2 regions of the Stenotrophomonas sp. NPDC077659 genome follow, and region 2 is predicted to be linked to the other one. Evidence: riboswitches for the same ligand, from Rfam matches in the RefSeq annotation. Region 2 holds a riboswitch; the other holds the start of a gene.
What was found. Region 2 has a riboswitch for thiamine pyrophosphate ahead of ACQKDV_RS02200 (TonB-dependent receptor). Riboswitches for the same ligand answer to the same signal wherever they lie in the genome.

Region 1: linked by a shared signal. The riboswitch ahead of thiC (phosphomethylpyrimidine synthase ThiC) and the one ahead of ACQKDV_RS02200 (TonB-dependent receptor) in region 2 are both predicted to bind thiamine pyrophosphate.

The regions. Positions count from the first base shown of each region.
Region 1 covers NZ_JBNNHG010000006.1:31,984-46,714, reverse strand. Annotated here, with positions in the region: gene ggt (gamma-glutamyltransferase) at 1-1,487, shown strand, start outside; gene ACQKDV_RS02050 (BCCT family transporter) at 2,051-3,628, opposite strand; TPP riboswitch at 3,814-3,915, shown strand; gene thiC (phosphomethylpyrimidine synthase ThiC) at 3,999-5,795, shown strand; gene ACQKDV_RS02040 (ion channel) at 5,917-6,588, shown strand; gene ACQKDV_RS02035 (winged helix-turn-helix domain-containing protein) at 6,846-9,161, shown strand; gene ACQKDV_RS02030 (helix-turn-helix domain-containing protein) at 9,277-10,176, shown strand; gene ACQKDV_RS02025 (TonB-dependent receptor) at 10,226-13,087, shown strand; gene ACQKDV_RS02020 (HDOD domain-containing protein) at 13,228-14,349, opposite strand; gene ppa (inorganic diphosphatase) at 14,501-14,731, opposite strand, start outside.
Region 2 covers NZ_JBNNHG010000007.1:16,267-30,997, reverse strand. Annotated here, with positions in the region: gene ACQKDV_RS02250 (YadA family autotransporter adhesin) at 1-515, shown strand, start outside; gene ACQKDV_RS02245 (hypothetical protein) at 529-897, opposite strand; gene ACQKDV_RS02240 (S8 family serine peptidase) at 920-2,464, shown strand; gene ACQKDV_RS02235 (hypothetical protein) at 2,527-2,760, shown strand; partial or broken gene ACQKDV_RS02230 (magnesium chelatase domain-containing protein) at 3,143-3,328, opposite strand; gene ACQKDV_RS02225 (DUF998 domain-containing protein) at 4,925-5,398, shown strand; gene ACQKDV_RS02220 (Ax21 family protein) at 5,998-6,570, shown strand; gene ACQKDV_RS02215 (DUF6624 domain-containing protein) at 6,691-7,611, opposite strand; gene ACQKDV_RS02210 (Dyp-type peroxidase) at 7,856-8,830, shown strand; gene pnuC (nicotinamide riboside transporter PnuC) at 8,917-9,474, opposite strand; gene ACQKDV_RS02200 (TonB-dependent receptor) at 9,483-11,675, opposite strand; TPP riboswitch at 11,746-11,840, opposite strand; gene ACQKDV_RS02195 (phosphotransferase enzyme family protein) at 11,940-13,067, opposite strand; gene ACQKDV_RS02190 (glycine zipper 2TM domain-containing protein) at 13,210-13,557, opposite strand; gene ACQKDV_RS02185 (response regulator) at 13,749-14,387, opposite strand; gene ACQKDV_RS02180 (ATP-binding protein) at 14,464-14,731, shown strand, end outside.

The sequences.
Region 1 (14,731 bases), on a different contig from region 2:
TGGGCCTGATGGAGCCGACCGGCAACGGTGTCGGCGGCGACCTGTTCGCCATCGTCTGGGACCCGAAGACGCAGAAGCTTTACGGCTACAACGGCTCGGGCCGCTCGCCGAAGTCGCTGACCCTGGCCGAGTTCCAGCGCCGCGGCCTGAAGGAGATCCCCGCCACCGGCCCGCTGCCGGTATCCGTGCCCGGTGCGGTCGACGGCTGGTTCGCCCTGCACGAGCGGTTTGGCCGCAAGCCGATGGCCGACAACCTGGCCCCGGCCATCCGCTACGCGCGCGAGGGCCATCCGGTGGCCGAGGTCATCGCCTACTACTGGGACCGCTCGGTACCCAAGCTGTCCAAGTACCCTGGCTTCAGCGAGCAGTTCACGATCAACGGCCACGCCCCGCGCAAGGGCGAGATGTGGAAGAACCCGAACCTGGCCGACACCCTGCAGCAGATTGCCGACGGCGGCCGCGATGCCTTCTACAAGGGCGCCATCGCCCACATCATCGGCGACTACTTCAAGGCCAACGGAGGCTACCTGAGCTACCAGGACATGGCCGACCACCATGGCGAGTGGGTCGAGCCGGTCAGCAGCAATTACCGTGGCTATGACGTGTGGGAACTGCCGCCCAACAGCCAGGGCATCGCCGCGCTGCAGATCCTCAACGTGCTGGTAGGCTACGACTTTTCGAAGATTCCGTTCGGCTCGCCCGAACACGTGCACCTGTTCGTCGAAGCCAAGAAGCTGGCCTTCGCCGACCGTGCACGCTTCTACGCCGACATGGCCTTCCAACCGGCCCCGGTACAGAAACTGATTTCCAAGGACTACGCGGCCCAGCGCCGTGCGCTGATCTCCATGGACAAGGCGTTGAAGGAAGTGCAGCCGGGCACGCCGAAGCAGCTGGAGGAGGGCGACACGATCTACATGACCGTGGCCGACGCCGACGGCATGATGGTTTCGCTCATCCAGTCCAATTACCGCGGCATGGGCAGCGGCATGGCACCGCCGGGGTTGGGCTTCATCCTGCAGGACCGGGGTGAGATGTTCGTGCTGCAGAAGAACCATCCCAATGGCTACGCACCGGGCAAGCGCCCGTTCCAGACCATCATCCCCGGTTTCATCACCAAGGATGGCAAGCCGTACGCCAGCTTTGGCGTGATGGGCGGCGCGATGCAGCCGCAGGGCCACGCGCAGATCGTGATGAACCTGGTGGATTTCGGCATGAACCTGCAGGAAGCCGGTGACGCGCCGCGCATCCAGCACGAAGGTTCGACCGAACCGACCGGGCAGGCGATGGCGATGAGTGATGGCGGTGAAGTGAACCTGGAAACCGGCTTCCCGTATGAGACGGTGCGTGCGCTGATGCGCAAGGGGCATCGCATCGTGTTTGCCGACGGCCCGTATGGTGGCTACCAGGCGATCATGCGTGACCCGGAGACGGGCGTGTATTACGGCGCGTCGGAGAGCCGCAAGGATGGGCAGGCGGCGGGGTACTGAGTTTTCCGGCCAACGGGCGCAGCCCCCTCTGCGGTGGGGGTGGTTCCAGTGATGCTTGGGTTGGCCGGGCGGGTGGGCTGGTCGGGGGATGCCGTGAATCCGTCCCTGGAGGCTTGGCAGCCGCATCCATGCGGCTGACACCCCCGCCCAACCCACCCGCCCGGCCACGGACAGTTTCCGTGGCCGCCACCGCAGGAAAAGAAAAAAGAAGAGCAAGAGCAAAGGCAACAGCAACAGCAACAGCAACAGCCGTGCGCTTTGGATGGGGTCGGATGCGTTTTCCGCAGGAAAACGCATCCGACCCCTTCTTGTTTTCCGATATACCTCATCCACGCATGGCGTGGATCTACTGCCGTCACCGGGAAACTGTCGGAGGCGGAGAGGGGGCAGATGGCGGGACCGTCCACGGCATGGATGCCGTGGCCGAGCCTACAGGGACGTACTTGCGGCGTGTCCCGCCATCTGCCCCCTCCCCGCCAAACCCATATCAACCCAGAGCCGCTTCTGCTCCTGCCGTTGCATTTGCTTGAAAAAGCGGTGCAGCCGCGGGCTGCAAAACACCCTCAGTCCCGCTCCTGCGCGCGCGCCGCCTCCGCCTGGGTCTCTTCCTGCGCCGCCATCTCCCGCGCAATCCACGAGTCGATCATGTGTCGCTGGCGCTGCGCCTGGCGTCGCTCCCGCGTGTAATCCTGGTCCAGCACCCGGTACAGCGACACCATCACCAGCACCATCAGCAACGCGAACGGCAGCGCCGCGATCGTGATCATCCCCTGCAGCGCATCCAGTCCGCCGGCAAGCAGCAATGCCGCTGCGATCAGTGCAACCGCAATACCCCACGCCAGCTTGCGCTTCAGCGGTGGATCGCCGGCCTCGTCGGTGGACATGCTGGCCAGCACCAGCACCGCCGAATCGGCCGAGGTCACAAAGAAGATCATCAGCAGTACCAGGGCTATGCATGAAAGCAGCAGGGCGGCGGGCATGCTGTCGAACAGGGTGAACAGCACCGTTTCATACCCGTTGCCCAGCGCCTGCACCAGGTCGGCATGGCCGAAGATCTGCGACCACAACGCGGTACCTCCGAACACCGAGAACCAGAAGAAGCCAAGCAGCGTGGGTGCCAGCACGACGCCGATCACAAACTCGCGCACACTTCTGCCCCGCGAGATGCGGGCGATGAACGAACCCACGAACGGCGCCCACGAGATCCACCATGCCCAGTAGAAGATCGTCCAATCCGCCACCCAGGTGCTGCCGGAAAACGGCGACATGCGAAGGCTCATGGTCACCAGCTGGTTGAGGTAGGAACCCAGCGTGGTCGTGAACGTATCGAAGATGAAGCCCGTGGGCCCCAGCACCAGCAGGATCGCTGCCAGCAGCGCGGCCAAGGCCAGATTGAAGTTGGACAGCCATTTCACCCCACGTTCCACGCCGCTGGCGGTGGAGGCCATGTACAGCACGAACGCTACCGCGATGATGATCATCTGCACCGCAACGGTCGCTTGCAGGCCAAACACGCGTTCGACGCCAGCGGCGATCTGGATGGTGCCGAAGCCCAGCGTGGTGGCCACACCGATTGCGGTAGCGACCACGGCGGCGACGTTGACCGTTTTGCCGATCCAGCCGCGATGGTGGCGGCCGATGATCGGCTGCAGCATGTCACTGACCAGGCCGCGGCCGTTGCGATTGAACTGGAACCACGCCATTGCCAAGCCGATCAGTGCGTAGATTGCCCAAGGATGAAGCCCCCAGTGGAAGAACGCATAGCGCATCGAGGCGCGTGCGGCATCCATGCTCTGCGGTTCCAGTCCTTCTGGTGGCTTGGTGAAGTGGGAAATCGGTTCGGCCGCACCCCAGAACACCAGGCCGATGCCCATGCCGGCAGCGAACAGCATCGACATCCAGCTGGCGCGCGAGAACTCGGGTTCGGCGTCCTCGCCACCGATGCGCAGGTTGCCGAAGCGACCGAAGGCCAGGTACATCAGGAAGGTCAATGCGAGGAACACCACCAGCAGATACAACCAGCCGACGCTGCGGATCACATCGGCCAGGACCGACTGCACCACGGTATTGAAGGGGCCTGGCGCGAAGCCGGCGAGCAGCACCAGTACGAGCACCAGTGCGATGGAAACGCGAAACACCATGAAGGAGCTTCTCCGATCAAGGGATTGAGGGGAGCGAGCCAGAGCTGGCAGCGAGGGCCGCGTGGGCGGCGAGCAATCACGTTACTGAACGGAGTGTCACCGTTCCGTTAACGAGGTGGAGGTCAGAGCCCGTTGCGGCGCAGCGGGCTCTGACCCCGAACCGCTGACGCTGTGCTCTAATGCCCGCCAAGAAGCGGGGGTACCGCGGCCCGATGGCCACGGTTGAGACAGTCCCTTGGAACCTGATCCGGTTCATACCGGCGTAGGGAAGCTTTGCAGTGCAACCGTGCCCGGAGTCCGCCCAAGGACCGTCCGGGCGCGGTGCGCAGTGCGCCGCCGCTTCGTCCCTGACCCAACTGGACGATGCCCGATGAACGCACAGCCCTCCGCCCTGCAGCAACAGGCCCAGCAACTTTCCGAGTCGGTGACCCGACCGATTCCGGGTTCGCGCAAGATCTACGTGCCGGGTTCGCAGCCAGACCTGCGCGTGCCCATGCGCGAGATCGCACTGACCCGCACGCCGGCCCTGTTCGGTGGCGCAGAGAACGCGCCGGTCACCGTCTACGACACCTCCGGCCCTTACACCGATCCGGATGTGCCTATCGATCTTTCCGAAGGCCTGCCCGCGCTGCGCCGCACCTGGGTGGAAGCGCGCGGCGATACCGAACAGCTCGATGGCCTGAGTTCCGTGTTCGGCCGGGGACGCGCGCAGGATGCGAAGCTCGACGCGGTGCGCTTCCCCGCACGCAGGCTGCCTCGTCGTGCGCGCGCCGGCGCCAATGTCACCCAGATGCATTATGCGCGACGCGGCATCATCACCCCGGAAATGGAATTCGTTGCCATCCGCGAGAACCAGCGCCTGGAAGCGATCCAGGATGCAGCGCTGCTGCAGCAGCATCCTGGGCAGTCCTTCGGTGCCGCCATCCCGACGATCATCACCCCGGAATTCGTGCGCGATGAAATCGCACGCGGGCGCGCGGTACTGCCCAACAACATCAACCACCCGGAAAGCGAGCCGATGATCATCGGCCGCAACTTCCTCACCAAGATCAACGCCAATATCGGCAACAGCGCGTTGTCGTCAGGCATTGCCGAAGAAGTGGAGAAGCTGGTCTGGGCCATCCGCTGGGGCGGCGACACGGTGATGGACCTGTCCACCGGCAAGCACATCCATGAAACCCGCGAATGGATCATCCGCAATTCCCCGGTGGCCATCGGTACCGTGCCGCTCTACCAGGCGCTTGAAAAGGTCGACGGCCGCGCTGAAGCGCTGAGCTGGGAGATCTTCCGCGACACGCTGATCGAACAGGCCGAGCAGGGCGTGGACTACTTCACCCTCCACGCCGGTGTGCTGCTGCGCTACGTGCCGCTCACCGCCAAGCGCGTGACCGGCATCGTCAGCCGCGGTGGTTCGATCATGGCCAAGTGGTGCCTGGCGCACCACAAGGAGAACTTCCTCTACACGCATTTCGAAGAGATCTGCGAAATCATGAAGGCCTACGACGTGACCTTCTCGCTGGGCGACGGTCTGCGCCCCGGCTGCATCGCCGATGCCAACGACGCGGCACAGTTCGGCGAGCTGGAGACGCTGGGCGAACTGACGAAGATCGCCTGGAAGCACGATGTGCAGACCATGATCGAAGGCCCCGGCCATGTGCCGATGCAGTTGATCAAGGAAAACATGGACAAGCAGCTGCGCGAGTGCGGTGAAGCCCCGTTCTACACGCTGGGACCGCTGACCACCGACATCGCCCCGGGCTACGACCACATCACCAGCGCGATCGGTGCGGCGATGATCGGTTGGTTCGGTACCGCGATGCTCTGCTACGTGACGCCGAAGGAGCACCTCGGCCTGCCCAATCGCCAGGATGTGCGCGACGGCATCATGGCTTACCGCATCGCCGCGCACGCGGCCGACCTGGCCAAGGGCCATCCGGGCGCGCAGGTGCGCGACAACGCACTGAGCAAGGCGCGTTTCGAGTTCCGCTGGGAAGACCAGTTCCACCTCGGCCTGGATCCGGAGAAGGCCAAGGCCTTCCACGATGAGACCCTGCCGAAGGACGCGCACAAGCAGGCACATTTCTGCTCGATGTGTGGCCCGCACTTCTGTTCGATGAAGATCACCCAGGATGTGCGCGACTACACCGAGGCGGGGTGGCAGTGGTAGCGCCGGGCCATGCCCGACGAGCGCAGCGGTCTGTGGAAGCCGCCGGGCATGGCCCGGCGCTACCACCTCACGTGCGTGCAGTACCGGCTATGCTCGCACCCATCGCCCCCGGAGGCATGCCATGCCCATTGCCATCACCACCCGCTGGCTGGCCATCGCCCGCCGTCATCCTTCCGCTTGGTTGCTGGGTGCGCAGCTGATGGCCGTGCTGTCGTACCCGGCGCTGGATGACACTGCAGCCGGGCGGGCAGCACTGGGTGTGTTCGGCATGGCGGTGCTGGGCCTTGCGCTGTGGGTGGTGCAGCGCAGCCCGCTGGGCACTTGGCTGGCCCTTCTGCTGGCCATTCCTTCGGTGGTGTTCTCCATTGCCGCTGCGCTGCTGGATCGCCCGGCGCTGGGCACCACCGCACAGTTGCTGGAGAGCCTGCTGTATTTCTACACCGCCGGGGCGTTGATCGCCTACATGCTGCAGGACCATAAAGTCACGCGCGATGAACTGTTCGCTGTTGGGGCCACGTTCACGTTGCTCGCGTGGGCATTCGCGTTCGCATTCGCAGTCTGCCAGCAGTGGTATCCGGGCAGTTTCCAGGGCAGCACAGAAGGGCCGCAGCGCACCTGGATGGAGTTGCTTTACCTGAGCTTCAGCTTGTTGTCCGGGGTGGGCCTCAGCGATGTCGTGCCACTGCATCCACAGGCACGCGCATTGGTCATGCTGGAGCAGTTTTCCGGGGTCATGTACGTCGCTCTGGTCGTTTCGCGGCTTGTCGGATTGACCATGATCCGACGTCTCTGAAAATGAACCCAGGATAAAAATTTCGCGCCCAGAGGGGCGCGAATGATGGTGCTGCTTATGTGAATGCGTCGGCGAGAGAGAGCCTGATGTCCACCACGCATAGGCGAGGCAACCTGCATAGGCTAGTATTCGCCGGCTTCGTTTTTTTTGCGGTATGCGCCGATGCTTTTTGCGGAATCTGGCTTCTCGCTGCGCCTCGGACACGCTGTGCCGGACAGCCGTTGCATCCGTGGCTCGTTTTAATCTTCCTGTAGCAGATGATCAGCAGCGAAACCCAGCCGTCTGAAGCCGACCGGATCCGGATCGGCGAGTGCATCGTGACGTTGTCCTCGCGTGAGGTCGAGGTTGCGGGTGCGCGTCGTCCGCGCCGGCTCACGCCGAAGGCGCTGGGCGTGCTGCGCGTGCTGCTGCGTCAGCCGGGGCGGGTGGTGACCCGTGAAGAACTGTTCGCCGAGGTCTGGCCGGACACGCTGCCCACCAATGACGTGCTGACCCAGGCCGTGACGCAGCTGCGCAAGGCGTTCAGCAGCGGCCACGACAACAGCCAGGCTTACATCGAGACCATCGCCAAGACCGGTTACCGTCTGCTCGTGCCTGTACAGGTGCTCGCCGATGTGGCACCCGATCGGGTGGACGATGCAGTGCCCGTCGTCGCTCCGGCTGTTGACGCACCGGACGCCGCAGCGCTGCCCAGGGCGCAGTCGCCGGCACGTCGTCGCTGGCGCTACTGGCGTCGGCGCCTGCTGCTGGCCCTGGGCGTTGCCATGCTGCTGGCCCTGCTGGTGATGGCCGCGCTGCTGGCGCGTCGCCCGACGCTGTCGAGCTCGCCGGTGGATGCGGCCGTTGAAGATGGCACGCGGGTGATCGGCAGCCCTGAACGTCCGTATCGACTCATTACCGCCACCGCTGGCTTTGAGACCTATCCCACACTTTCGCCCGATGGTTCGCAGGTGGCGTACGAGGGTGCGAACGAGGACGGCAAAGGCGGCAACGCCATCAAGGTGCAGACCTCGGGCAATGCCCCGGCGCGGCAGCTGCTGGCGCCACCGGAAGGCGCCAACGATCGCTTCCCTGCCTGGTCGCCCGATGGCCGCGAGATCGCGTTCGCGCGGTTTGGTGCCGACGGCAGCTGCCAGGTGCTGATCGCCAGTGCCACCGGCGGTGCGCTGCGTCAGGCCACCCGCTGCGATGGTACCGAACTGCTCAGTTTCGACTGGACCCCGGACGGTCGCGGGTTGGTGTTCGGCAGCATGGTGGGCCGCTACGCGCATCGCGGCATCCGCGTGCTGGACCTGCCGACCGGGCAATGGCGCGCGCTCGATTACGCCGTTGACGAGGACGACTTCGACTACGCGCCACGCTACTCTCCCGACGGCCGCTGGCTGGTGTTCGTACGCAACCCGCAACTGGGCGATCTGTGGCGGGTGCCGGCAGCGGGCGGCACGCCCGAACAGCTGACCAACGAAGCGGCCGAACTGCGCGGCTGGGCGTGGCTGGGCGATGGCCGGAGCATTGTCTTTGGTCGCCGGGTGGACAGCGAAGCTCGTCTCTACTATCTGGACGTCGCGCGACGCACGCTGCGCGATGCCGGCCTGGACGATGCGCAGTGGCCAGCGGTGTCGCGGCGGGGTGACATGCTCGCCTTCGTCCATCGACGCGCCCAGTTTGGCATCTTCAGGATGTCCTCCTCAGGCAGCAGCGAGCGTCTGTTTGCCTCCAGCGGGCGTGATGGACAGCCGATGCTGGCCCCCGATGGCCACCAGCTGGTCTTCAGTTCCGACCGCTCGGGCAGCTTCGCGCTGTGGTGGGCCGACATGCGGCGGCCCGATTCGCTGCGGCCGATTGAAGGCCTGCGGCCGGAGGCACGGCAAGCACCGGACTGGTCGCAGGACAGCCGGCAGGTGCTGGTGGTAGGACGCGACCGGCACGGCAAGGCCGTGCTCTATGAGATCGCCCCGCGTGACGAACGGCTGCAGTTGCTGCCGGTGCCGGTCGAGCAGCCGTTGCAGGCGCTGTACGGTGCGGACCCCGGACAACTGCTGATCCTCGAGCGTGACGCCGACCAGCACACGCGCTTGAGTCTGTTCGACCGCACCCGGCAACCGTGGCGGCGCCTGGCCAGCGTGGACGGCGTCTCGCAGGCCCGCTTTGATCGCAGCAGCGGTCGGGTCGTGTACACCCGTCTGGCCGCCAGCGGCCTGTGGTCCATCGATGCGGCGCTGGACGCGGCCAGCGTGCAGCAGATCAGCCAGGATCAGCCCAGCCGCTGGCGCTACCGGGTCTGGACCGTGGCGGGGCAGGGCGGCCTCGACTACCTCGGCACCACCAATGCCTGCGCCACCACGCTGCTGCGCATGCGTGATGGCCGGGAGGAACCGGAGCGCTGCCTGGACGCGCTGCGGCTCAGTGGCGGCAATGGTCTCAGCGCCAGCGCCGACGGCAATGACCTCTATGTGTCCCTGGCCGTCAGCGATGGTGCGGACATCGGCGTCATGCGCCTGCCGAAACAGTCACCGGCATTGTTCCCCGCCTTCAGCAAGTTGCTGATGTTCAAAAAAAAAGGGCCTTCGTAACTTTTTCGTAGCGATCTCGGCGCGAATTCGTGGTGATCTCGTCAGTCTTTCCTGACGCCGAGCTGCCTGATTGGGCAAAACGGAGGCCTGTACTTGGCAAATCCGTGGTGCCCTCATGCGTCAACTCACCCTGGCCGATCGCGGCCAAACCGTCTCCCTCGACAAGGCCGTCGACGATGTAGCTCCGACCTGCCTGGGCGTTGCCCGCCTGGGCAGCCTGCAGACCGCCGGCACCACCTTTACCGTGTGGATGCAGGTGCGCGGCACGTCGTGGGTGGAAGCGAAGGAAGGCCGGTTCCGGCTCCGCCAGGGTGAATGGATCGCGTTCGAGAAGGAATCGCGTCCACTGGTGCAGGCCGGGCGCAACGGTCTGTGCGTGGGCCTGAGCCTGAATCCCGAAGCGCTGCGCGTGCTGGCCGAGATGGCCGACTGTGGCCTCTATGCAGGTCGCGGTCAGATGAGCAGGGGCGACGCCCGCGTCGGACTGCGCCTGTGGCGCGATGCGCTGGCCAGTGGCCTGCCCGCGCCGGCACTGCGCCCGCTGCTGCTGCACCTGGCGGGCCTGCAGCGCAGCCTGGCCGACAACGTGCAGCGTTGCCCGGGCCGCTCGCGCAGCCGCAAGCGCCAGGTGTTCGGCCGCATGCAGCGCGCCCGCCTCTATCTGGAAGGCAACAGCCACCGCGTGGTGCGCATCGGCGAACTGGCTGAACTGACCAACTTCTCCAGCTGGTATCTCTCCAAGACGTTCCAGAGCCTGTACGAGGAAAGCCCGCAGTCGTTGTCCGCGCGCCTGCGCCTGGAACGCGCGGCCGATCTGCTGCGCGACACCGACATGATGGTGGGCGAAGTGGCGGCGGCCAGCGGCTTCGACAATTGCTGCAGCTTTGCCCGTGCATTCCGGGCGCGCTATGGCACCTCGGCTTCGCGTTTTCGTGAAAACGGCGCGAAGCTTCCGCCACAATCAGCAAAGTCTCCGGGTGTCTCGCGCAAATACAGCGCTGCAACGCAATCGTAACGTGCTGGGGTGTTTTAACACGCTGCTAACACGTACCTTGGAGAGATTGATGAACTTCCGTAATCCCGCAGTGCGGCTCGGCCTGCTGCCGGCCGGCATTGCGCTGGCGCTGACGCCGGCGTTCGCTTCCGCTCAGGAAGCTGCTTCCGGCACCACCGACCTCGATCGTATTTCGGTCACCGGTTCGCGCATCCGCGGCGCCAACATGGAGACGCAGCAGCCGATCCTGACGATGACCCGTGAGTCCCTTGAAAAGCAGGGCTTCTCGAGCGTCGCTGACGTGCTGAACAACCTGACCTCGGCAGGCTCCCCGGCCATCTCCCGTTCGGAGTCGCTGGCTTCGGGCGAGAACGTCGGCGGCTACTACGTCGACATCCGCAACCTGGGCGCCGAGCGCACCCTGGTGCTGATGAACGGCAAGCGCCTGGGCGCCACCACCTCGGGCCTGCAGGACCTGAGCCAGATCCCGATGTCGGCCGTTGAGCGCATCGAGATCCTGAAGGACGGCGCGTCCTCGATCTACGGTTCGGATGCCATCGCCGGCGTCGTGAACGTGATCACCCGCAAGAACTTCGACGGTGGCGAAGCCAACGTCTACGTCGGCCAGTACGGCAACGGCGACGGTGACACCGAAACCTACTCGATGACCCTCGGCGCCCGCGGTGAGCGTGGCAGCCTGACCCTGTCGGCCGAGTACAACAAGCAGGATCCGGTGTGGGCCAAGGACCGCTGGTACAGCCGTGACGGCGCGCTGGGTCCGAACTCGACCTCGGCAGACTGGAGCCCGGTCAGCCAGAACAGCAGCTGGTGCAACCCGACCCTGTACAACTGCGCAGACAGCAAGACCGCTGTGTGGCAGACCCTGAACCAGGGCGGCGACCCGAAGAACCCCGCTGACTACCACGAGCTGACTGAAGACGAATACGCCAATGCCAACCAGCAGATGACCCTGCTGACCGGCGTGAAGCGCAAGTCGGTCTATATCAACGGCACCTACGACTTCACCGATTCGATCAGCCTGAACACTGACCTGCTCTACAACGAGCGTCAGACCTTCCAGCAGATCGCCGGCTATCCGTACCAGTCCGCTTCGTCGGACATCAACACCCCGCTGAGCGGCAGCAGTGCCTTCAACCCGGTCGGCCAGAACGTCAGCTTCCGCCGTCGCCTGTGGGAAGTGCCGCGTACCACCGACAGCCAGCTCAAGACCCTGCGCTTCGCCCCGACCATCAGCGGCTACTTCGACTTCGCCGGCAAGACCTTCGATTGGGACGTCGGCGCACTGTGGAACCGCAACGAGTCGATCAAGACCAACCGCGGTGACATGAGCCTGATCGGTGCCCGCCAGGCCCTGGGCGCTTCGTACATCGATGGCAACGGCGTTGCCCAGTGCGGCGTCGCTGGCGTGCTGGACCCGGCGCTGTCGGGCTGCCGCCCGTGGAACCCGCTGCTGCCGTACGGCGTTGCAGGCCAGGGTTCGCTGGCTGACCAGGATCTGCAGGACTTCCTGTTCCCGACCTTCACCACCCGTGGTGTCACCAAGACCACCAGCTTCACCGCCAACCTGGCCGGTTCCATCGTGACCCTGCCGGCCGGTGATCTGGGCTTCGCCATGGGCGTCGAGCACCGCAAGGAAGAAGGCAGCTACGTGCCGGACGCCTTCGCGCAGTCGGGCCAGTCCACCGGCCTGGGGCAGAAGCCGACCCGCGGTGAGTACGATCTGAACGAGGTCTACCTCGAACTGAACGTGCCGCTGCTGGCCGACGTGGCCTTCGCCAAGGAACTGACCCTGAACGTTGCCAGCCGTTACTCGGACTACAGCAACTTCGGTGGCACCACCAACAGCAAGTTCGGCCTGACCTGGCGTCCGATCGAAGGCCTGCTGGTCCGCGGTACCTATGCTGAAGGCTTCCGTGCGCCGACCATCAGCGACCTGTACGGTGGCCTGAGCTCGAGCTTCGAGTCGTACATCGATCCGTGCGGCATCACCGCTCCGGGCTCGGTCAACGGCAACGCAGCGTGCAGTCAGGCCGGCGTGCCGGTGGGCTACACCCAGGTGGGCCAGGCGGGCAAGGTCTGCTCGACCCTGCCGTGCCAGTCGGGTGACCAGTTCATCTCCGGTGCCAACCCGAACCTGAAGCCGGAAACCTCCAAGAGCACCACCTTCGGTCTGGTGTGGAGCCCGCAGTGGGTGCAGGGCCTGGACCTCTCGCTGGACTGGTACAAGTACGAAATCAGCGACATGATCATCGCTGACAGCGTCGACCGCATCCTGCGTGACTGCTACGTGCTGGGCAACTCGGCCCGTTGTGCCGATGTCGTGCGTGCCGATGACGGCCACGTCAGCGCCATTACCTACGGCACCGCCAACCTCGGCAAGATGGAAACCGAAGGTTACGACCTGGGCATCAAGTACCGTCTGCCGGAACTGGCCATCGGTCAGTTCAACATCGACTGGACGACGAGCTACACCGCCAAGTACGACGAGCAGGGCCAGAACAGCGACGGCGACAACATCATGATCGGTCGCGTCGGCGAAGCCGGCCTGTTCCGCGTGCGTTCGAACCTCGGCATCAACTGGCAGTACGGTGATTTCGGTGTGAACTACACCGCCCGCTACTACTCGGGCATGAAGGAAGGCTGCATCGACACCGGTGAGTTCTGGTGCAATGCGCCGGACCACTTTGCCAACGGCGAAGCTGACCCGCTGCGCAAGACCGGTTCGAACACCTTCCACGACCTGCAGGTCAGCTACAAGGCTCCGTGGGATGCCACCATCGCCCTGGGCGCCAACAACGTGTTCGATCACAAGGGTCCGCTGATGTACTCGGCCCCGAACTCGGCGTTCGCCTACTACGGTGGCTTCGATGTGGGTCGCTTCCTGTACATGAAGTACACCCAGCGCTTCTGATCCATCGAAGCGTCGCAACACGCATGAGAGGAGGGCGGACCGATAGGTCCGCCCTCTTTGTTTGTGCGCGGGCCTGGCTGCGCATGAAAAAAGGGCAGGCCCTGCGGCCTGCCCCTCGTTCTCCTCCGATGCCGCGTGGATCAGGCTTCGGTCGGTGCCAGCCCCATCAGGGTGTTGGCGTGCTCGCGCCACTGCGGCAGCTTGTTCAGCACGCCGGCACGCTGCAGGTACTCCTCATCCACCGGTTCGCCGTTGACCAGCGCCAAGGCCACATGCACTGCGCCGGTTACCCAGAAGCTGCGGGTGCTGGCGCGCTGCGGCTGCAGGTGGAAGGCCACCGCTTCGATGATCGGCATCGGCAGGCCCCACAGGCCCAGCAGGTAGGCACCGGCCTCGGCATGGCCTGGGCGCGGGTCGCCGGCCTGCGCCGGCTCGCTGCGCTCGTTGCGCACGCCTGGCAGCAGCAGGCCGATATCGGCCAGCAGGGCGGCTGTAGCACCCAGCTCGGCGCTGGATTCGGGCAGCAGGCGGGCGGCCAGCCGCGAAGCCATCAGTGCACGCTGCTGCAAGGAATTGCGCTCGGCTGTGGACAGCGTCGGCGCGGAGAACACTTCGCTGGCCAGCACCAGGTCGCGCAGCGTGGCCAGACCCAGGCGGGTCACCGCCGTGCGCAGGTCGGCAATGGTGCGTCCCTGGCTGAAGAACGCCGAATTGGACAGCTGCAGTACCTTGGCCGCGATTGCCGGATCGGCAGCGACCAGCTTGGCCACGTCGCCACTGTCGGTGTCGTCGTCGTGTTCCAGCGCCTGGGTCAGGCTCAGGTACAGGTGCGGCGGCGAGGGCAGCTTCTCGATGCGGCCGATGGCGTCGCGCAGGCGCGGGCTGTCCAGCACCTCGCGCAGCTCTTCCAGGCTGGTCAGCGCTTCCAGCAGCACTTCCGGTGCCAGCGGCAACGGCAGGAAGCGGTGGGCCACGCCGATCAGGCGCGCCGGCGGCGGCCGGTTGCCATGCTGGGCATCGACCAGCGCGATACGGATGGTTTCCGGGCGCAGCGTACGGATCTGACCCAGCAATGTGGTTGCATTCAGGTCGGGCAGCTGCGGGCAGACGATGACCGCGTCCACGCCCTGCGCAGCCACCGCAGACATCGCCGTATGACCATCGACGGCGGTCAGCGGCTGCCAGTCTTCCCCAAGATCGGCAATGAATTCGCTCAGCTCAGCCGGCAGGCTGTCTGAATCCCCAACAAGCAGAATACGCACGACACATTCCCCTGGCTGTCTCGACGGCGTGCGCCGATGACGTGTGAAGTGACGCAATTTACCTAATACGGCGCCAACAGTGATGGCCCGCAGTGTTGAAACGTGACCAAGATCGCTCCGGCGCCCTGCACCGGAGCGATCCTGTTCAGGCTCAGGCCTTGCTGTCGAGGTGGCGCTGGTGCGCCTCGATCAGGATCTGCTTGGCCTCGGCCGCGCCACCCCAACCGTCCAGCTTGACCCACTTGCCCTTTTCCAGGTCCTTGTAATGCTCGAAGAAGTGGCCGATGCGTTCCAGCCAGTGGCTGGAGACCTGGGCGATGTCTTCGACATGGGCGTAGCCGTTGAAGATCTTCGAGACCGGCACGGCCAGGATCTTCTCATC
Region 2 (14,731 bases):
TCGGCCAGGGCGCTTCGGTCACAGCCGAAGGTGCCGTGGCCCTGGGCCAGGGCGCGGTGGCCGACCGTGCCAACACCGTTTCGGTGGGCAGCACCGGCAACGAACGGCAGATCACCCATGTGGCCGATGGCGTGCGCACCACCGATGCTGCCAACGTCGGCCAGGTGCAGCGCGGTGTGGCTGATTCCAAGGCCTACACCGATTCGCGCTTTGCTGCGTGGGATGACGACTTCACGACCTACCGCAACGGCGTCGACCGCCGGTTCAATGCCGTGGATCGGCGCCTGGATCGTCAGGGGGCGATGAGTGCAGCCATGCTGAACATGGCCACCAACGCGTCCGGCACGCAGAGTGAGCGCGGTCGAATCGCAGTGGGCGCGGGTTTCCAGAGCAGTGAAAAGGCGCTGTCCATCGGCTATGCCAGGAAAGTCGGCGAACGCGCTTCGTTCAGCCTGGGCGGTGCCTTCAGTGGCAGCGAATCGTCGGCGGGTATCGGCTTCGGTATCGACCTGTGACCATGCGCGCGCTTCATGCGCGCGCTTGACCTTGTGCAGCCTTCCCTTTCCAGATCATCAGGAGTCGTTCCATGTCCGTCAACACATCCCTGGCCGCCGCCATTGCCTCCATCCTTCTGCTGGCCAGCACCGGTGCGCATGCTGCGCCGAAGCTCAACACAAGCAAAGTCATCACGCGCGAACTACCCGCCACTGCTGCCAGCAGTGCGGCTCCCGGCCAGCGTTTCATCGTGAAAATGACCAACCGCAGCAGCCAGGCACGCAGCGTGCTCAGCAACTCGCTGGCCAGTTCGAGCAGCCGCGCTGGAATCAACAGGGCGGTGGCAGCCACGGCGAGCAGCGCAGGACGTTCGGCGGCTACAGCCACGATCATGCGCGGCATGGGCGTACCGGGATGGTACGTGGTGCGGACCTCGCGAGCGCTCAACGCTGCCGAGTCAGCCAACTTCGTGCGCGAACTGGCGGCCGAACCCGGCGTTGCATCGGTCCAGGTAGACAAGCTCTACCGCGCACTGGACACCGCGCCAGGGCTGGTGCAGCCGCGCATGGTGCCCAATGACCCCCAGTACGGCACCCTCCAGTGGAACTTCAATGATGCAACCGGCGGCGTGCGCGCCGAGCAGGCGTGGGAACGGTCGACCGGTGCGGGGGTAGTGGTAGCCGTGGTCGATACCGGCGTGGTGCAGAACACGCCCGACCTGGCGGCGAACGTGCTGCCCGGCTATGACATGATTTCCGACCACCTCATCTCGCGTCGTGAGTCGGACGCGCGCGTGGCAGGCGGCTGGGACCAAGGTGACTGGGTTGAGGCTGATTACTGCACGCAGTTGGGTGCCGGGGGCCATCCGGCGCGCGCCAGTTCCTGGCACGGGACCCATGTGTCAGGCACGATTGCCCAGGTCACCAACAACGGCTCTGGACTGGCCGGGCTTGCCCACAACGCCAAGATCCTGCCCGTGCGTGTGCTCGGCTCCTGCGGTGGCTACAGCAGCGATATCGCCGATGGCATCCTGTGGGCCGCTGGCGCGACCGTGGAGGGCCTGCCGGTCAACCCCAACCCGGCCGAAGTCATCAACATGAGCCTCGGCAGCTCAGGGCCGGATACCTGCCCACAGGTGTACCAGGATGCGATCAACCAGGCCGATAGCCTGGGTGCCACCATCGTCGTGGCCGCCGGCAACTCCAATGCCGATGCCGGTACTTACACGATGTCGTCATGCAGTGGCGTCATCAGTGTGGGCGCAACCCGATCAACCGGTGGCAAGGCCAGCTATTCCAGTTGGGGCAGCCGCGTAGACCTGTCCGCACCGGGTGGCGGCGGAGATGTGGATGGTGACCCCAAGGGCTATATCTTCCAGGTCATCAATGCAGGCACCACGGTGCCCACGGGTGAATTCGTCATTGGCGGCTACACTGGCACCTCGATGGCGTCGCCCCACGTGGCAGCCGCCGTTGCCCTGGTGCAGAGCGTGGTGGAAACCCCGTTGAAGTGGGACCAGATGCGTGACCTGCTCAAGCGCACCGCGCGTCCGTTCCCGGCTTCAATCCCGTCCAGCACGCCCATCGGCACCGGCATTCTCAACGCATCTGCCCTGCTGACAGCTGCGCTGGCACCGCCGTGCGATCCGAACACCGAGGACTGCAGCCCGCCGCCCGTTGAACTGACCAACAAGGCCGAACTGCGCGGCGTCAACAGCGAGAGCGGCGATGCTGTTTACAGCTACGTAGCCACCGCAGGTGTACCGCTGACGGTGATGACGCTGGGCGGCAGCGGCAATGCATCGCTATACGTCGCCCGCGGTCGCAAGCCCACCGCGACCGACTTCGATGCCAGCTCGGTGCGCCCGACCAATACTGAAACCGTGCGCATTGCGCAGCCGGCCGCCGATACGTACTACATCCGTCTGACCGGGACATATTCCGGCGTGACCGTGGTGGTGCGTCAGTAAGCGCAGAGTACGGCGCCCCGCGCGGGCGCCGTACCTCGCAGTTCTGCGCGGCGGAGAACGTTGTGAGCAGATTTGACTGGCTGCATGACCCTGCTTTGTGGGTTGAAACTGTGCCCGGCAGACTGGAATTCACTATTTCGCGCACCGTCTTCTGCCAACGCAGTTGCGTTGCAGAGAGTGACTGGAAACTGGAGTTGCTGGCATGGCGCTGTCGCCAGCTGGTGACAACGGGGTTGATGTACGAAGTGACTCAGCAGGCGGATGAAGATCTGCTGTGCTTCGCAAAGGACGCCTGATGCAGAGCCGCTTGAGCATCCGCTGAACAATCGCGCTGGGAGTGCTGGCCGCTGGTTGGCAGCCTGAGCGGGAATGGCAGTTCATCGTGAGCAGCCGGGCATCCAGCAGGCCCTCGGCGATGACGTGGGCCTGGGCTGGCGCAAGCAGACCCGGCGTGGGAGTGTCCTCGCCGGGATCGAGCGGGTGGTTCTGCGGGACGCGCTATCAGATCACCCCAAAAGGGCAGTTGGTGCCCGTCAAGGCAAACGTCTTACAGGGCGCTGGTGCGCGAGCAAGCTGAATCCTGGCCTGCCGTTACGCCGGGACGCAGGCCGCCTGCCAGATTGCTGGAGGTTGGCTGGTGACCGGGACGACTTCTCGCCGCTATGGCGGACGTCCGCTTCTGGCCGGAAGCGGCCAGGCGCAGAGAAGCGCTGCCCGCACGCGCTCGCGTGATTCGCGCACGCTGATCTCGGCCAGGCCGACAATCTGGGTGACCGGCACGCCGCCAGAGAGATGTACCTCGATGCACACCAGCGGGGCATCAACCCCGGCGCGAGCACGGCTGTGGGCCAGCGCCAGGCTGATGTGTGGTTTCCAGCAGAGGAGCGCTCGATGGTGGGGCGGCGCGCTGCGGGTAGGCTACACCCATGACGCCATAGGGTGGCGCACGGAAATGCGCGCAGCAGCGCAGGCAAAAGTCAGTTACACCTACGACGCGGCTGACCGTCTGCGCCAGTTGGATCAGGGCATGGAATCGGTCCAGTTCGCCTACGATGGCGCGGATCGCTTGAGCCGTCTGACGTTGCCAAATGGCATCGAAGTTGCGCACAGCTATGACGCCGGCAACCAGCTCACGGGTATGGCGTGGCAGAAGCCTGGTCAACCAGCAGTCGGTACCTTGGGCTTCGGATATGACAGCATCGGCCAGGTCATCAACCAGAGCGGCAGCTTTGCAAGTCAGATTCTGCCTGCCGCGACTACCGGCGCGAGCAGCTTCGATGATGCCAATCGCCAGTTGACGCACAACGGCCGCACGCTGAGTTACGACGACAACGGCAACCATCACAAGTGATGGCGTCCGCAGCTACGTTTGGAACGTGCGCAACCAACTGGTGGAGATGCGGGAAGGGGCCAGCACTCTGGCCACATTCGGCTATGACCCGCTGGGCAGACGCGTCGTTCGTACCGAAGCGGGTATCACCACCCAATACCTGTACGACGGCCAGAATGCCGTGCAGGAGACGGTCGGAAGCACGGTCAACCCGATACTGACTGGCCTCGGCGTTGATCAGCGATTCGCCCGTAACGACACGAGCGGGCGGGCCTACTACCTGACCGACCAGCTGGGCAGTACACGCGCCCTGACCAACGGGGCCGGGGAGCTGCAGCAGCGCTACGACTACACACCCTACGGGCAGCTGCAGGCTTTCCCAGGCCCTCGGCGTCGCCGAATGTCAGCTGCATGGATGGCTCCTCAACATGTGCCGCTATTGTCGCTCAAGCTGCCGGCCAGCGGCCGGCACTACCGGGGATTCTTCAGAGGATCCCTAAGAACAACTTGGCTGCACACGCGAACACATTCTGATTCATCCACAGGTCCGAGGTGGCGCCATCAAAGCATACGAATTTGTCTCCGCAATCCAGCGCGACGTGCTTGAGTCAGCTGTGGATAACACGATTTCCAACTTGGCGCGTCCACCAGGCCGACGGGTTGCTCCAGAACTTTCTGCGCGCTCTGAGTGGTTCAACAGCTTGTCCGATGCGGAAGCTGACATGGTGCGCGCAGTTGTCCGCGATGCAGCCCGCTCGGCGGTTTTCGGATTTCTGGCCGTGCTTGACGGTGCTCGTGTCATCGATTCAGAGAAAGGGAATTTTGAGCTTTATTACGTTGGACGATAGAAGTGCTTGGTCAATTCGTCGGACATCGATATGCATGACTTGCTCGGGTAGTGTGAAGTTTACGCACAGCGCCTTGCTGCGGAGCCAAATCCGCTGCGGGTGGCTGTCTCGGTGATCTATGCATTTCAGGGCCTTAAAAGCATCGCTGCCAATGAGGCAGCACCCCACTGAAGCCCCAAGCCGCGCTTCAACCCACGAAGACGCCGCACGTTACAACAGCACCAGCCCCGGATCTGGTGCAGATGCTGAGAAGCAGCCACTCGATATCCGGCGCACGCCGCCGTGCATCTGGCTCCCCTTCCGTGGCTCCTGTTCTGGGCTAGCGTTGCCGCAGAGTTTGCGCCCAGCTACGATCCGCTTGCACAGCACGCCAGCGAGCTGCTGCAGGCGCCAACGCTCGCAAGCATCTGCGTCAGGATCTCCGCCATCGACTCTGGCATGGGTTTGGTGGCGCTTGCCATTGGGGTATGGCGGGTGTCCGGCCAACGGATTGCCGTAGGTGCGATCTGCTGGATGATCTTTGGCGTCTCGATGCTCACTAACGGACTCTGGCCCACGGGCCATCCGATGCACGGCTTTAACGCCATCGGTATCGCAAACATGATCGCACTGGAGATGTCGCAGATCGGATTCAGCGCGTGGTCTGCCAACGGACGGGCGTTCGCCGTGACGACTGTGATGAGCATCGCGGGCATCGTCTATCTCTGGTTGAACCTGGGCCGCACACCCGCTCGCAGCAGATTGCCCCTCAAGTGACCTCCCCATCCTTTGTTGCCGCCGGCGCCAGCGTCGATGAGGACAGGGCGCCCCCTGCCCCTGACCAGATAGCAGTTGATGTGATCAAGGCCGGATCATTGAGCGCGGCCTGTAGCTGCAGCCGTGCGGCGTCGGCCAGATCGATGTGGACGAGCAGGCCCAGGCTGGCGGTCAGATGGCCATCGGTGATCGCCAGGATCTGGAAGTCACCGATCTACAACGTGGGCAAAGCCAATTCGATGGTGGGTGCATTCATAGTATTGGTCAGTTGCGAGCCTGGAAGAGTCATGGGCGTACTCGACTAGCGTCGTCAACTGAAACGTAGTGACGTTGGCTGAAACTGAAATTGGGCCGCTGCAACCATAGGTTTTCAGCCCTTGCGCAACCATAGGTTCAGCAAGAACGCAAACCTATGGTTGCCCGTCTACTAAGCCTGGTCACCATAGTTCCCTGAACAGCAACCTCATTCATGTACTGCTCAGTTCAATATTCAGGGTCGATTTCACCAGCAAACGGATAATTCACACCTGTTGACCACCTCTTCCCCTCCCGGTGAGGCGGCCGACGAAATCAAAATAATTAAAAGGTGTGTCCCGATGATCAAGAATTCGCTGCTCGCCCTGGGTCTGCTGGCTGCCCTGCCGTTTGCTGCATCGGCTGCCGATGGCCTGTCGTACAACTACGTTGAAGGCGGTTACGTGAACACCGACGCCAAGGGCGGCGACGCCGATGGCTGGGGCGTCAAGGGCTCGGTTGCCGTGCACCCGAACTTCTCGGTCTTCGCTGATTACAACAAGCAGGAAACCGACACCTTCAAGAACGATGTCGCCCAGTGGCGCATCGGCGCTGGCTACAACTACGGCATCGCACCGAACACCGACCTGGTGGCACGTGTTGCGTACCAGAAGTTCGACATGAAGCACGGCCTGGACTTCAACGGCTACTCCACGGAAGTGGGCCTGCGTACCGCCTTCAACCCGTACCTGGAAGGCTACGCGCTGGCCGGCTACGAAGACTTCAGCAAGAAGCACGGTATCGATCCGGACGGCGAGTTCTACGGCCGCGTCGGTGCCACCGCCAAGTTCACCCCGAACTGGGGTCTGAGTGGCGAAGTGAAGCTGGCCAAGGCCGGCGACCGCGAGTGGTTCGTGGGTCCGCGCTTCACCTGGTAAGAACAGCAAGTCAGCAAGAGTGCGTTACCGGCGTGTGCTCTCTCTCTCTCTCTCTCTCCCGCACGCCACCCGAAGCCCGGCCTCGCGCCGGGCTTCTTTTTTGTGAAACCACCACGGCGATCAACGCACCGGCGTGCCGTAGGTTTCGGCGAGCATGGCCTTGTAATCCGCCAGCGACGGCAGGTCCATCGCACTGCGCCGCGCATCCAGGCCGGGCATGTCTTCGGTGGGACGCAAGCGCATCGCGCCGTCGTCACCCCGCACGAACTGGCTGCCGTAGCGTTGCGGCTTGCCCTGCGCCACCAGCACCCGATCGGTCAGCAGGGCCACGTCGGCACGGTCGGCTTCGCCGTCGTTGGCGGCCTGTTCGATCAGCGGCAGCACTTCGGCCTGGAACGCGGGGTCCTGGTCGGCATGCTGCACCAGCAGCCACGCGGCCTTGGCACCATCGCGGCCGACCTTCGAACGTGTCGGCCACCCTTTCTCGGCGATCACCGATTTCAGCCAGTCCGCATTGGCTTGGGCCAAGGGAGCGACGCGCTTGAACGCCTCGCCGCCGCCTTCAGCGATGGCCGCGTGCTGCTCGGCCTGGTCGCGGGCCTCACGATCGAGCAGCTCCGTGCGCAATGGTTCGTCCATCTGCGCGGCGCGCTGCTTCTGTGCGGCATCCACGCGTGCCAGCAGTGATTGCCAGGATGGCTCGGCGCGCAGGGCGTTCAGGCCGGGGCGGTCCTTGTGCAGTAGGTCGTCGACGGGCAGCCGGTCCTGTTCGACCAGTGCAAGGGCATAGGCCATCGCGGCGGGGTGGTCACCGGCAGCAGCGGTGCACTCGACCAGCAGCAGTTCGCCGGCATCGGGAAAGCTCGCGCCCTGCTGATACATCGTGCCGAGCGTATCGGCGCAGCCTTTGAAATTGTCGTCCTGGTACTGCTCTACTGCGCTGAAGAACGTACCGGTTTCGGCAGCATGGGCGCCGCTGGTCGTTCCAAGCAGCAGCGCAAGAAGTGCCGGGGTGAGGGTTGAAGTGCGGATGGATGTCATCGTGTCTTCCTGACGGGACAGTAGAGCCACGCCATGCGTGGCCGGATGGCTCGACCAGCAGTCGAGCACGCTTGACTCTACCTGAGAACCGCTCCGTCGTCGGCAGGAGGCTTCCGCTGGAATCGCCCGATGCTCTTCAGTAGCGCCACGCCATGCGTGGATGCACTTCCCAGCCACGCATGGCGTGGCTCTACTGCAGCCGGGTTCCGCTAGAATCGCCCGCTTCAAGCCAGCAGGAAGTACCGTGAATTCCCAGCCCGCACCGATCACCGCCCTCAACCACACGCTCGACAACGAGCCGCAGCAGATCACCGCGCCGTTGACCCACTCGGCCGCGTTCCTGATGCTGAAGGTGAGAGATGATGCCGGTTCCATCGCCAGGGTGCGCGAGGTGCTGGGCAGCACCGATGACCTGATCAAGAACACCGCCATCCGCGAGATCGGGCGTACGTTCACCTGCAACGTGGCCATCGGCCACCGTGTGTGGGGGCCGGTGGTGGGCAGCACGCTGCCACGCGAGCTCAAGCCCTTCCGCGAAATCAAGGGTGCAACCCACACGGCGGTGTCCACCCCGGGTGATCTGCTGTATCACATCCGTGCACGCACCCAGGATCTGATCGTGGCGTTCGAGCGCAATCTGCTCATGGCGTTCGGCGATGCCGTGGAGACCGTGGATGAGGTGGCCGGCTTCCGCTACTTCGATGGCCGCGATCTGCTGGACTTCGTTGATGGCACGGCCAACCCGGAAGGGCTGTCGCTGCCGGAAGCCACGATCGTGGGCGATGAAGATCCCGAGCACGCCGGTGGCAGCTACGTGGTGGTGCAGAAATACCTGCACAACCTCGATGCCTGGCGTGCGCAGAAGACCGAGGCACAGGAAGCGATCATCGGCCGCACCAAGCACGACAACATCGAGTTGGATGACGCACCGGCCGACGCGCAGAAATCGCACAAGACGCTGTGCACCATCGAAGATGCCGACGGCGAGCACGAGATCCTGCGTGACAACATGCCCTTCGCCGCCCCCGGGCGTGGCGAGTACGGCACCTATTTCATCGGCTACACGCGGCGGCTGTGGGTGATCGAGCAGATGCTCGAGCGCATGTTCATCGGCAACCCCGCGCCGCTGCACGACCGCATCCTGGATTTCTCCACGGCCACCACGGGCGTCACCTTCTTCGCACCCTCGCGCAAGGTACTGGCCGAGCTGGGCGAATGACCCCACGCCATGCGTGGATGTCATTGCCCAGTAGATCCACGCCATGCGTGGATGACCCTCTGGTAGATGCCAACCAAGGTTGGCGGCTACCGATTCGCGCGCGCCGCCGCACTCCATGCACGAAGGCCATACACGGCCAGGCCCAGGAAGAACACGTACAGCGCCGCGGTCACGTGCAGTGACTTGAACACGTACGCGCCCACGTAGACCACGTCCACGCCGATCCACACCCACCAGCACGCCACATGCCGACGCGCCTGCCACCACTGCCCGACCAGGCTCAGCGCGGTCAGCATCGCGTCCAGCCAGGGCAGCGCGGCGTCGGTAAAGCTGTGCATGGCCGCGCCCAGCGCCACGCCGCCGCACAGGCCGATGGACAGGTCGCGCAGCAGCTTGCTGCGCGCCAACGGCACGATGCGGATGCTGCCTTCATCGGCGGCGTGCTGGCGCCAGTTGATCCAGCCGTAGACCAGGAAGCCACCGAAGGCGACCTGCAGCAGCGTGTCCGAATACAGCTTGGCCTCGGCGAACACCAGCCCGTACAGCGTCACCGACAGCAGGCCCACCGGCCACGCCGACAACCGGCGCCGGGCCATCAGCCAGACGCCGAACACGCTGCACAGGGCAGCGGTCCACTCCAGCAGCGGGCCGCTCACAGCGCGAACGTCACCGACAGGCGCGCCTGCCGCGGTGCGCCGGGGAACAGGTAGTAGTCACCACCGCTGCTGCCGGTATCGCGCCAGTAGAAGCGGTTGAACACATTGTCCACCGACAGGTTCCAGGTCACCGCGCGCTCGTGCAGGCGATGCTGGAAGCGCAGGCCGGCATCGAACACCGAATAGTCCGGCGCACGCACGCTGCCATCGGCACGGGCCACGTTGGAGGAGGCGTAGCGCCAGCCACCGGTCACGTCCAGGCCCTGCACGAACGGCAGCGCATAGGCCAGGTGCACGCTGGCGCGCACCTTGGGCACATTCACCAGCTGGTGGCCTTCATAGTCCGGCGTACCGGCATCGCGCGCCCGCGCCTGCAGCACGCTGGCGCTGGCCACCACCTGCAGGGCGTCGGTCAGCCGGCCATTGGCGGTCAGCTCCAGGCCGGTGTGGGTCTGCGTACCCTGCTGCACGAAGGTATAGCCCGCCTCGCTGTCATCCGGCTGGGCGAACTGGTACGGCTGGGAGATGCGGAACAGTGCCGCGCCAAGGGTCAGCGCGCCCTCCACCGGCACGTACTTCACGCCCACTTCCAGTTGCCGCGACTGCACCGAGGGCAGGAATTCATCGGCGTTGGTGGTCCAGAATGGCGCCTCCTGGCCCAGCGAAATGCCACGCACGTAGCTGGCATAGGCGTTGAGCTGGTCGGTGGCCTTCCACACCAGCGCGGTCTGCGGCAGGAACCGCGACAGGCGGCTCTGGCGTTGCCGGTTGCCGCGCTTGTCGTAGGCGCGCTCGTCCAGGCGCACGAAGCGGCCACCGGCCAGCCACTGCCAGTCATCGCCGAAACGGATGCGGTCCAGCGCGAACACGGCGGTCTGGCGGCTGTCCAGGCGGCGTGCGGACGGGCCGGGCTGCAGTGGCGAGGGTTCGTACACCGGCACCTGCGCGTCGTGGATGTTGGCGCTGCCCACGTATTCGTTCACGCTGGGACGGCGGTCGACGGTGCGGCGGAAGGTATCGGCGCCGACGGTCAGTTCGTGGCCCACGCTGCCGGTGTCGAAGCGGCCGCGCAGCTCGGCGCGCGCCTGCTGGTTGCGGCGGGTGTCGTCCGGGCTGCGGTAGTCGTAGATGTCGTAGTCACCATTGGGCGCGAAGTAGTTGCCCGGCGTGCTGCCATCGGCGCACTGCGCGGTGTAGTAGCAGCCGTAGGCGAAGGCCACGTTGTCATCGATGACCGAACGGCTGTAGCCCACCGACACGCGCGACTGCCAGCGCTCGTTGAAGTCGTAGGTGTGCAGGGCGGTGATGTTGGTGCTGGCGATAGCCACCGGGCGCTGCCACGGCTGGTAGCCAAGCAGGTGCTTGCGGTCTACGCCGCGCGGCAGCTCGCTGGCGCCCAGCAACTGATAGCCGGACACCGAGCGCTGCGTGCTGGTCTGGTAGTTGGCATCCACTTCCAGCTTGCCGCGCTCGCCGATGAACCAGTCCGCAGCCAGCGAATAGAAGTTGCGGTTGCCGTCGGCGTGATCGATGTAGGAATTGCTGGCGTCCCACGCCGCATTGAGGCGCACGCCAAACCGCGGCGTGATCCAGTGCCCGACATCGGCGGCGACATAGCGCGAGCCTTCCGAATCGGTGCCCAGGGTGACGTTGCGCACCTCGGCCGGGCGCTTGCCCACGTAGTTGATGATGCCGCCCGGTGCCATCACGCCAGCGGCGAGGCCAGCTTCACCCTTGAGGATCTGCACCTCCTGCACGTTCTCCAGCGCCAGGCGCTGTTCGCCGGCGATGGCCAGGCCGTTGAAGCGGTAGCCGGTGGCTGCGTCCAGGGCGAAGCCGCGGATGGCGATGTTCTGGTAGTAGCCGACCGGTGCATAGGCATCGCCCAGCGAGGCGTCGTTGCTGGCCAGCTCGGACAGCGAACGCACCTGGCGGCGGTCGAGGTACTCGCGGTCGAGCACGTTGACCGAAGCCGGCGTGTCCTTCCAGCTGCCGCCGCCGAAGGCGTTGGCGCGCGAGGTATCGGCGGCGGGTCTGCCGGCCTGCACGCGCACCGCCGCCAGTTCGGTCGGCGAACGTTCGGCGCCGGTGGCGGCCACGTCGGGGGACACCTCGGCAGCGCTGGCATGCAGCGGCAGGGCGGCGCAGAGGGCGAGAGCGAGCAGGGTGGGGCGCAGGCAGCGGTTCATTCGGTTCGTCTTCTGACAGCAAGGGAGACGAAGCGACGGCGCGCGGGCGCACCTGCCCGGAGTGGGGGTGCGACTGCTGCTCAAAGCTCCCTACGCCGGTGCAAACCGGATCAGGTTCCAAGGGACTCTCTCAGCCTGGCAATCCAGGCACCCCCGCTTCAGGTGACCATTTCACTACAAACGGTACGGATTTGCGAGCGGCGGGCGAGCATGGGGTCGGATCCCTTTGCGCAGCAAAGGGTTCTGACCCCGACCCAACGACCCTCACGCCGCTGCGCGCAGCGCCTGCAGCAGCCCTTGCCCCGCCTCGCTCCTGAACCACGCCGGGTGCCCCAGCATGAACGGCTGCCACGCCACATCGGCATTGGCGGTAGAGCCGGTGACACCCTCGAAGTACTCCACTTCAGACAGAGCGAAGTCGAAATGGACCATCGGCAACAGGTCGGCCAGCAGCTGCACGCGGGTGGCCGACAGTGGCAGCACTTCGCGGTAGCCCTGCAGCAGGGCCAGTGCGATGTCGATGCGCACGGCGTCGGCACCGCGCTCCAGTTCCAGCCAGGCCACGGCGTTGCGCTCGATGGCGGTGGCCAGATCGAACAGGGCGCTGGTGGGCGAGGCCAGGCCGAAATCCAGCACGGTGGCCACCGTGCCGTCGGCCCCCCATAGCAGGTTGGAGACGTGCCAGTCGTTGTGCGCCCACAGCCGTGGTTCCTCTCGCAGGCGTTGCGCCAGGCCGGCATGCCAGGGCAGCACCTCGGCACGCAGCTGTGCCTGCCATGGAATGCGCGCCAGGTAGCGGGCCAGCCCGGGCCGCTTTGGCAGATCGGCCTGCAGCGCGGCAATCGGATCGTCGGCGCGGATCAGATCGTCGCGGGCGACCAGCATATGCGTACTGCGTTGCGGCGCCGTGTAGCTGGCTGAGGCCTGGTGCAGGCGCGCCAGCATGTGCCCGGCCTGCCGTGCCTGCGCGGTATCGGTCAGCAGCGACCACGACACGGCCTCGCGGTACAGGTCCGCACCGGCACCGGCGGCATGCAGCTCATAGGTCCACGGGCCGTGCTCGACGGCGGTCGCACCATCGGTGGCCGCCATCACCTGTACCACCGGCACGCCGTGTGCCGCCAGATGGGCGATGAAACGGTGTTCTTCCTGCAGGCAGGCGGCGCTGCGCACGCTGTGGTGGTGGCGCTTGATGAACACCCTCCCCATCGTGCCTTCGACGATAGCCGCCGCCGACAACGGTCGCGGGCTGTGCCAGCGCAGCGTGCTGTCGGCCGCCAATGCCGGGTACTGCGTGCACAGCCACGCCACTTCAGCGGCGCTGATCGCCGGCCAGTCGGCGGCAACCTCGTCGTTGTTGAGGCCCTGCACGCGATGGGGGAAAGAAGTCATGCCGCAGCCGCTGCCTGGAAAGGAGTCACCAAGGCTGCGCATTCAACGCCATGGGCGCTGCCGACGCAACATGCGATGCCGCAACGAAAAACGGGCAGGTCCAGGACCTGCCCGCTGCGATACCGCTCAACCGATGGCGCGCTTACCAGCCGCGATGACGGCCGCGGTCGTGGTAATGGCGCCGGTCGTGGCCGCGGTTGTGGTAGCTGCGGTCGTAACGGCGGTTGTCGTAACGGCGGTCATGGCGGTTGTCATGGCGGTCCCGGGTGGTCAGGTTGCCGATGGCACCACCGGCAACGGCGCCGCCCACGGTCGCGGTCGGATCACCGTTGGAGATCAGATGGCCGGCCACGCCGCCCACCACCGCACCGACCACGGTGCGCTTGTCCTTTCTCGACATCGCGCTGGCATCGCTGACCACGGCCACCCCGGCCAGCAGGGCCAATGCCATCGCCAGACCACGGAAGCTGATTGCGGACGTACTGAACATGTTCGGTTCTCCTGTCTGGGACGTGCCACGGTGGGCAGGGAGGGCGGGGGGTGCCCCGGCTGCCGTGATGCCTACGCTGGTCGTCCAACATTGTCGGAACATTGCGCGTGGCACCGTGCAGCGTGCTGCATTCATCCAGCGTCAAACGGGATGAAGCCAGCCTGAAAATTCAATCGCCAGAGGCACGAGGTTCAGATTTTCCCATCGCGCAGGTAGTCGAACAGCTCGGCATCGCCCTTCAGGCCCAGCTTGAGCATCGCATCGCCCTTCTGCCGGCTGATGGTGCTGACGCTCTTGTGCAGCTGCAGGGAGATTTCCTTGACCGTCATCCCGGTGCCGAGCAGGCGCAGCACTTCCACTTCACGGGGCGACAGCGGTTTGCCATCGCCCTCGCGCATGCGCCAGCCGCCGGCCTCCTCCACCCGATCACGCAGGCTGCGGCTGATATAGGGCTGCCCGCGGTAGACGGTCTGGATGGCCTGCGGCAGTTCCTCCATCGACGAACTCTTGTCGACCAGGCCAAGCACTCCGCTGTCCAGCACCATGCGCAGGATGGCCAGATTGTTGGACACGCTGAGCATCAGCACCGGCATCTCGGGATAGCGGCGGCGGATCATGCCGATCATCGCAAAGCCATCGGCCTGGGCGCTGCCTGGCATGGAGTAGTCGGTTACCAGCATGTCGCAGGGCTGGCTGGCCAGCACGGCCATCAGCGCCTGCACGCTCTCCGCTTCACCCACCACCCGGCCCACGCCGCTGGATTCGATCACGGCGCGGGTACCGATGCGTACGACGGGATGGTCGTCTGCGATGATGATGCGCAAGGTCATGCTCTAGTATGGCCTTTCGGGCAGTGCCAGCCGCGAGTCGCGCGGTACCAGGCGGGTTTCTGGGAGAACGTCGCAGATGCGGAACCGGGCAGTGCGTGGATGGATCCTCTTGCTGGGGCTTCTGTGCCTGTCCGTACTGGCGCAACTGGCGCAGGCCGAGCCGGGACCGCTGCTGTTGACTACAGAACAGCGCCGGTTCGTGGCGGCACATCCGGTCATCGTTGTCGGCCAGTATGACAGTGGGTGGGCTCCATTCGAGACCCTGCAGCAGGACCAACCTGTGGGTCTGGGACCAGATTACCTGTCGCTTCTGGCGCGTCAACTGGGTGTGAAGGTCCAGTACC